Linked DNA regions of Kineosporia succinea. The protein of the gene in region 1 binds, or shares a complex with, the protein of each later gene. Links are inferred from orthologs where the notes say so. Each region holds a gene or a part of one and is shown on either strand. Other genes may lie near its edges. The genes, in order: J2S57_RS20625 and smc.

Region 1 (3,272 bases):
GTGTCTCCGCACACACTTCGGCACTCGTTCGCCACCCACCTGCTCGAGGGTGGCGCCGACGTCCGCGTGGTGCAGGAGTTGCTCGGACACGCCTCCGTCACCACCACTCAGCTCTACACCCGTGTTACTGCAGACACGCTGCGTGAGGTATATGTAGCCGCGCACCCCCGAGCACTCAGGGCCTAACCAGCGCACATAGCGCGGAACTCGGCTTGAGTACCAGACGACGCGCCGACTAGCCTCGCGAGGTCTAGTCCGGCAACGCGCGAGGATGGACATCGACGATCTGCCCGGTGTCATGTCCCGATGTCGGCCCACCGTCGACTAGCGCAACCGAGGAGACGACGTGACGAACAACACGACCGCTGCGGCTATGTCGAACATAGCCGTCGAGCGGGGAGGCGGCGACGGCCTGCTGCTGGTGAGTTCCGGCGGCGACGGCCCCACCGGTCGCCCGATGCCGTCGTTCCCGAATCCGGATCCGCTCACCGCCCACGGCCCCGCGCGCATCATCGCGATGTGCAACCAGAAGGGCGGCGTCGGCAAGACCACGTCGACGATCAACCTCGGGGCCGCGCTCGCCGAGTACGGCCGTCGCGTGCTCCTCGTGGACTTCGATCCGCAGGGTGCCCTGTCGGTGGGACTGGGCATCAACCCGCACGAGCTCGACAAGACGATCTACAACGTCCTGATGGACCGCTCGACCGACGTGCGTGAGGTCATCCGGCCGACCGAGATCGAGGACCTCGACCTGCTGCCGGCCAACATCGACCTGTCGGCGGCCGAGGTGCAGCTGGTCAGCGAGGTGGCCCGGGAGACCGTGCTGAGCCGCGCCCTGCGTCCGGTGCTCGACGACTACGACGTGGTGCTCATCGACTGCCAGCCCTCGCTGGGTCTGCTCACGATCAACGCCCTCACCGCCTCGCACGGCGTCGTGATCCCGCTGGAGTGCGAGTTCTTCGCCCTGCGCGGTGTGGCGCTGCTGGTCGAGACGATCGAGAAGGTGAAAGACCGGCTGAACCCCGGCCTCGAGGTCGACGGCATCCTGGCCACCATGTACGACCCCCGCACCCTGCACAGCCGGGAGGTCGTCTCGCGCGTGGTCGAGGCGTTCGGCGACCGGGTGTTCCACACCGTCATCGGCCGCACCGTGAAGTTCCCCGACGCCTCGGTCGCCGCCGAGCCGATCACCACCTACGCCTCGTCGCACGCGGGTGCCTACGCCTACCGCCTCCTGGCCCGTGAACTGATCGCCCGTGGCGACGCAGCCTGAACTGAACAGACAGTCAAGGGAGGACGACGTCGCCCCGTCGGTGCCGCTGACGTCCGGGGAGACCGAGGCGACCCGACCGGTCGAGCCGACCGGCACGTCCTCAAGCCCTGAAAGCACTGAAGGCCCTGCGGAGAGCCTGGAGACGCCCGGCGGCGTGCTGCCCGGCCGCAGCAGCGGCTTCGAGGTGCACCTCGACAACTTCGACGGACCCTTCGACCTGCTGCTCGGGCTGATCTCCAAGCACAAGCTGGACGTCACCGAGATCGCGATCTCGCAGGTCACCGACGACTTCCTGGCCTACGTGAAGGCCATGGGCTCGGAGTGGGACCTCGGCGAGGTGAGTGAGTTCCTGCTGGTAGCCGCCACGCTGCTCGACCTGAAGGCCGCGCGTCTGCTGCCCGCCGCCGAGGTCGAGGACGACGAGGACCTGGCCCTGCTCGAGGCCCGTGACCTGCTGTTCGCCCGGCTGCTGCAGTACCGCGCGTTCAAGGACGTGGCCTCGACCCTGGCCCAGCACATCGAGACCGAGACCCGCCGGGCGCCGCGCGACGTGGCGATCGAGGAACACCTCACCAGGGTCCTGCCCGAACTCGTGCTGGGCCTGACCCCGCTGCAGTTCGCCGAGATCGCGGCCAAGGCGCTGACCCCGAAGGAGCCGCCCAAGGTCCGGCTCGACCACCTGCACAACCCCGCCGTCAGCGTCCGCGAGCAGGCGGCCCTCATCGTGGGCCGGCTGCGGCAGGTGCAGACGGCGAGCTTCCGCTCCCTGGTCAGCGACGCCGACGGCAAGCTGGTGGTGATCGCCCGGTTCCTGGCCCTGCTGGAGCTCTTCCGCGAGGCGGCCGTGGCGTTCGACCAGGTGTCGCCGCTGGGGGAGCTGACCGTGCGCTGGACCGGGGCCGAGATCGGGGAGATCGACGTCGACGAGTTCGAGGGCGTCGAGGTGGTGACCGAGGCGGAGGCGGACCCCTCCGGATTCGTGACCGAGGAGGACCTGCGCGCGCTGTCGTCATGATCGCTGGTTCGGCGGATGCAGCACGACAGGGCATGATGGACCGGTGAGTGACGAGGAACAGCCCGGGGAGAGCACCGGTGACGGTGCCGGCCCGGCGGTCCCCGTCGCGAGCAAGGGCGAGCGTAAGAGCGGCGAGGTCAGCGAGCTGCCCGATCTCGACGACCTGCCCGGTGGCCCCCGCGCGGCTCTCGAGGCCGTGCTCATGGTGGTCGACACCCCGGTCGAAGAGGTGCAGCTGGCCGCGGCGCTCGACATCACCGTCGATCGCGTGACCGAACTGCTGGCCGGGCTCGTGGCCGAGTACGACAACGATGACCGCGGGTTCGAGCTGCGCCGCGTGGCCGGTGGCTGGCGCATCTACAGCCGCGCGGAATTCTCGCCGGTGCTGGAGCGCTTCGTCCTCGACGGGCAGACCTCGAAACTCAGCCAGGCGGCCCTGGAGACCCTCGCGATCGTGGCCTACCGCCAGCCGGTGAGCCGTGCGCGGGTGTCCGCCGTCCGGGGGGTCAACGTCGACGCGGTGATGCGCACCCTGGTCACCCGCGGGCTCGTCGAAGACGCCGGTAACGATCCCGAGACCGGCGCCACTCTGTACGTCACCACCCAGACCTTCTTGCACAAACTGGGCCTGACCTCGCTGGACGAGCTGCCTTCCCTGGCGCCGTTCCTGCCCGAGATCGATGCCCTCGACGACTTCCCGGCAGGTGTTTCATGACTCCCCCCAAGCCCCGCAAGACCGCTCACCGCGGTCAGACCCCCAAGGTCCCCGGCGCCCGCACCACCGCACGCGGTGGCCGCGACCGCACCGGGGCCCCGGCCGGTTCCCGGCCGCTGCAGCGTGCGCTGCAGGAACCGCAGGTCGACGTGCACGACCCCGACGGCGTGCGGCTGCAGAAGGTGCTGGCCCAGGCCGGCGTCGCGTCGCGCCGCGCCTGTGAGGACCTGATCGAGGCCGGCCGCGTGCAGGTCGACGGCGCCACCGTG
Region 2 (4,704 bases), 4.2 Mb from region 1 along the record:
CACACCCACATCTGCCAGCCGGCGGCGTTCCGGTGCACCACCGGGTCTTTCACGCCCCAGGACTCGTCGCCCGGCAGCACGACCGTGCGCTTGCCGGTGGGCAGGTCCACCACGTCGGCCGCGTCGAGCGCCTCGATCCACCAGTGCTTGGAGTTCGGCGTGGAGCAGCTCAGGTACAGCCGCCAGCCGCCGTCACCGGTGGGCAGCAGGGCCGGGCGCTCGAGCGAGGCGGCGCCGAAGATGTCCCGTCCGACCGAGGTGACCGTCTCGAACGTCACGCCGTCGTCGCTGCGGGCGATCGTGACCGCCACCCCGCGACCCTCGTCCAGCGGCCGCCGTACCCGGTACGCCAGCCAGTACACCCCGTCCTGCAGGCAGACGCTCGGGGCACCCGCCCAGAAACCCGGGCCGGAACCTGGCGCTTCGATGCAGACCTGTGACGCGGAGTGATCGGGGACGGTGAAGCCGGACCTGGTCATGTGGGGCTCTTCCTCCGTGCTGCTGAGGTGGGGCGGCCTTCCGGTGGGGGCCAAGTGTGCCAGTCCAGGTTTGTTGTCGTGCGAGTAACACCGGTCGAACGCGGATACCCTGGGGCGGTCCGCATCAGCCGAGGAGCCAGCCGCCCGTGCACCTGAAGACCCTGACCCTGCGCGGGTTCAAGTCGTTCGCGTCGGCCACCACTCTGCGTCTCGAACCGGGCATCACGTGTGTCGTCGGGCCGAACGGGTCGGGCAAGTCCAACGTGGTCGACGCCCTCAGCTGGGTGATGGGTGAGCAGGGCGCCAAGAGCCTGCGCGGCGGCAAGATGGAAGACGTCATCTTCGCCGGCACCTCCGGCCGCCCGCCCCTGGGCCGGGCCGAGGTCGCGCTCACGATCGACAACACCGACGGTGCGCTGCCGATCGACTACACCGAGGTCACGATCTCGCGCACGATGTTCCGCTCCGGTGGTTCCGAGTACGCGATCAACGGCTCCCCGTGCCGCCTGCTCGACATCCAGGAACTGCTGTCCGACTCCGGTATCGGCCGCGAGATGCACGTGATCGTCGGGCAGGGCCAGCTCGACGCGGTGCTCCAGGCCACCCCGGAGGAGCGGCGCGGGTTCATCGAAGAGGCCGCGGGAGTCCTGAAGCACCGCAAGCGCAAAGAGAAGGCGATCCGCAAGCTCGACGCGATGCAGGGCAATCTGCAGCGTCTCGCCGACCTCACCACCGAGATCCGGCGTCAGCTCAAGCCTCTCGGCCGGCAGGCCGAGGTGGCGCGCAAGGCCCAGGTGGTGCAGGCCGACCTGCGCGACGCCAAGGCCCGGCTGCTGGCCGACGACCTGGTCACGCTGACGTCGACGATCGCGGCCGAGATGGCCGACGAGGCGGCGATCACCCAGCGGCGTTCCGAGGTGGAGCAGGAGCTGGCGTCCACACGGGCCCGATTGTCCTCGTTGGAGCTGGCCGCCAGCGCCGCGTCGCCGCAGCTCTCCCGGGCGCAGAACACCTGGTACCAGCTCTCGTCGTTGCGCGAGCGCACGCGGGGCACGAACAGCCTGGCCGCCGACCGGCTCCGGCTGCTGTCCGAGTCCGAGCCCGACGAGCGCCGTGACGGGCGTGACCCCGACGACCTCGAGGCCCAGGCCGCGCTGGTGCGGGAGCAGGAGGAAGAGCTCCAGGCCGAGGTCGAGGGCGCCAACGAGCTGATGCTCACGGCCGAGGACCGGCGTCGCGAGGCCGAGCAGGCCGCTCGCGCCGAGGAGCAGCGGCTGGTCGAGCTGGCCCGGCGCGCGGCCGACCGGCGTGAGCAGCTGGCCCGGCTGGCGGGCAGGGTCGGGGCGGCCCGCAGCACGGTGGACGCGTCGGTGGGCGCGGTGGAGCGGCTGTCGGGCACGATCGCGGACGCTGAGGAGCGGGTGCTCGCGGCCCAGGCGTCGGTGGCGGAGCTGGAGTCGGTCTCGGTCGCCGATCCGGACGATTCGGATGCTGAGCAGGCCGAGGCGCTCCAGGTCGAGGCGGCGTCCGTCTCGGAGCGGATCCTGGCTCAGGAGACCGAGCTGGAGGAGCTGCAGTCCCGGCTCACCGGGCTGAACCGGGAGCTCGAGGGCCTGCGGCACACCGAGCGCGAGGCGCACGGTGAGCGCAAGGAGTGGTCGGCGCGGCGGGACACCCTTGCTCTCGGGCTGCGGCGCAAAGACGGTGCGGGTGCGGTGCTGGCCGCGGGCGACCGGGTGCCCGGGCTGATCGGCTCGCTGGCAGCGGTGCTGGCGGTGGAGCCGGGCTTCGAGACCGCGGTCGCGGCGGCACTGGGGCCGGCGGCCGAGGCGGTCGCGGTGGGAGAGCTGTCCGGGGCCCTGGCTGCGCTCTCGCTGCTGGCCGCGGAAGACGGGGGGCAGGCGGTTCTGGTGCCGGCCTCGGTGACGTCACCGGCCGATTCGGATCCGGACGGCTGGCCCTCGCTGCCGGCCGGGGGCCGCTGGGTGCGGTCGCTGGTGCGCGAGCCCTCGGCTCTGAGGCCGGCCCTGGACCGTCTTCTGCACCGCGTCGCCGTGGTGCCGGATCTCGCCGCCGCCGCCGAGCTGGTGCGCCTGTGGCCCGACGTCCGCGCGGTGACGCCGGGCGGTGAGCTGGTCTCGGCGGCCCTGGTGCGCGGTGGCTCGGCCTCGGCGCCCTCGCCGATCGAGACGCAGGCCGCGGTCGAGCAGGCCGCCGAGCGGGTGGCTCTGGCGGCGGCCACGGCCGAGGAGGCGGGGGCCGCGCTGACGCAGGCCCGCGACCAGCAGCAGACGGTGCAGCAGCAGGTCCGTGATCTGCAGGGTGCGCTCAAGCAGGCCCAGGGCGATCTGCGCCGGGTCGAGAGCCGCATCGGTGAGCTGGAGGGACGCCGGGCCCAGGCCGCGGCGAAGGTCGCCGCCGAACGGGGGCGGCTCGCGGGCACGGCCCGCGCGGCCGAGGCCGAGGTGGAGCGGCTGCGCGACCAGCTCGGGCGCTCCCGGCAGACCGAGGCGGACGCTCGCGAGGCCCTGTTCGAGCTGGAGGCCCAGCTCGAGGCCGCCTCAGAGTCTCTCGAGGCCGAGGACGAGGAGCCGGACACCTCCGAGCGTGACCGGCTGATCGAGGCCACGGCCCGGCTGCGCGGCGAGGAGACCGACGCGCGCCTGGCCCTGCGCACCGCCGAGGAACGGGCCCGCGCGGTGGCCGGCCGGGCCGAGCAGCTGATGCGCCGGGCCGCCGAGGAACGCGCCGCCCGGGCCAAGGCGGTGGCCCGTGAGGAACGGCGCCGGCGGCAGATGCAGATCGCCCGGGCCGTGCTGGCCGGTGGCGAGTACATGCTCGTGCTGCTCGAGAAGACGCTGGCCACGGCCGAGTCGGTGCGGGACCGGCTGGAGGCCGAGCGCGACGCCCGCAACGTCGAGCTCACCACCGTGCGCGAGAGCGAGCAGCGGCTGGCGGCGGAGCAGGCACGGCTGATCGACTCCGCGCACCGCGACGAGGTCGTGCGCACCGAGCAGCGGCTGCGCATCGACGCGTTCCGGCAGCGCAGCGTCGACGAGCTGGGTATGGACCCGGACGTGCTGATCGAGGAGTACGGCCCGCACCAGCTGGTGCCGCCGAGCCTGCTGGCCCCCGGCGACCCGGAGCCGGCCACCCCGCCCGAGCCGAAGCCGTTCGACCGGGCGACCCAGGAGAAGCGGCTGCGCAAGGCCGAGCGGGGCCTGAACCTGCTGGGCACGGTCAACCCGCTGGCCCTGGAGGAGTTCGCGGCGCTCGAGGAACGGCACACGTTCCTCAACAAGCAGCTCGACGACCTCAAGGTGTCACGGCGCGACCTGCTGCAGATCATCGAAGACGTCGACAAGCGGGTCGAGGAGGTCTTCACCGAGGCCTTCAACGACACCGCGCGCGAGTTCGTCGGGGTCTTCCAGCGGCTCTTCCCGGGCGGTGAGGGCAAGCTGATCCTGACCGACCCGTCGAACATGCTCACCACCGGTCTCGACGTCGAGGCCCGGCCGCCGGGCAAGAAGGTCAAGCGGCTCTCGTTGCTGTCCGGTGGCGAGCGCTCGCTGACCGCGGTGGCGCTGCTGGTGTCGATCTTCAAGGCCCGCCCCAGCCCGTTCTACGTGATGGACGAGGTCGAGGCGGCGCTGGACGACGTCAACCTCGGGCGTCTGATCGGGATCTTCGAGGAGCTGCGGGAGTCGTCGCAGCTGATCGTGATCACGCACCAGAAGCGCACCATGGAGGTTGCCGACGCGCTGTACGGCGTGACCATGCGTGGTGACGGTGTGACCACGGTGATCAGTCAGCGGCTGGCGGACGACGAGCCCGAGTCGGGTTCCCGGTCGCGGCGGCGGCCCGCGGGTGAAATGGTGGACGTGGTGGAGCTTCCCGGGACCGGCGCGGCTGCCGGGGTGGCCGGGGACGGCGCGGCTGATCGGGTGATCGATCTTGACGCGGCGGCTGAGGTCTCGGTGACGACGGTGGACGGGCCGGGATCGCCCGGCTGACGTGATCATGACGTCCCGCTGAGGTCGGCATGACATCACCAGGGCCCCCGGGTGCATCCCGGGGGCCTTTTCCCTGACCCGCGACTACTCTTCGATTGTCTTGACCACGGCGAGTTTTCGCTCCCCACCGATAACGACTTCGATGCGCGGGCAGTTCCTGTTGCAGGCTGGGACTTTTCCGGTAGTTGCCCGGGTCGTTCCTGTGACTACTC

What was found.
Region 2: the proteins of J2S57_RS20625 (region 1) and smc are in contact, whole or in part, in a crystal structure (PDB 3ZGX), measured with the Bacillus subtilis proteins. The link is inferred for Kineosporia succinea from one-to-one orthologs.

The regions. Positions count from the first base shown.
Region 1 is NZ_JAUSQZ010000001.1:4,746,586-4,749,857, forward strand. What follows is about bases 301-3,272. They hold J2S57_RS20625 (segregation and condensation protein A), read left to right. Parts: upstream 301-1,256; coding sequence 1,257-2,288; downstream 2,289-3,272. Other genes in these bases: J2S57_RS20620 (ParA family protein), read left to right, coding at 458-1,273; scpB (SMC-Scp complex subunit ScpB), read left to right, coding at 2,332-3,003; J2S57_RS20635 (pseudouridine synthase), read left to right, coding at 3,000-3,272. Outside these bases: site-specific tyrosine recombinase XerD, read left to right, coding at 1-186. UniProt on the Bacillus subtilis protein: Participates in chromosomal partition during cell division. May act via the formation of a condensin-like complex containing Smc and ScpB that pull DNA away from mid-cell into both cell halves.
Region 2 is NZ_JAUSQZ010000001.1:561,616-566,319, reverse strand. The notes cover bases 289-4,692. They hold smc (chromosome segregation protein SMC), read left to right. Parts: upstream 289-625; coding sequence 626-4,492; downstream 4,493-4,692. Other genes in these bases: J2S57_RS02565 (hypothetical protein), read right to left, coding at 289-479. Outside these bases: more of J2S57_RS02565, read right to left, coding at 1-288. UniProt on the Bacillus subtilis protein: Required for chromosome condensation and partitioning.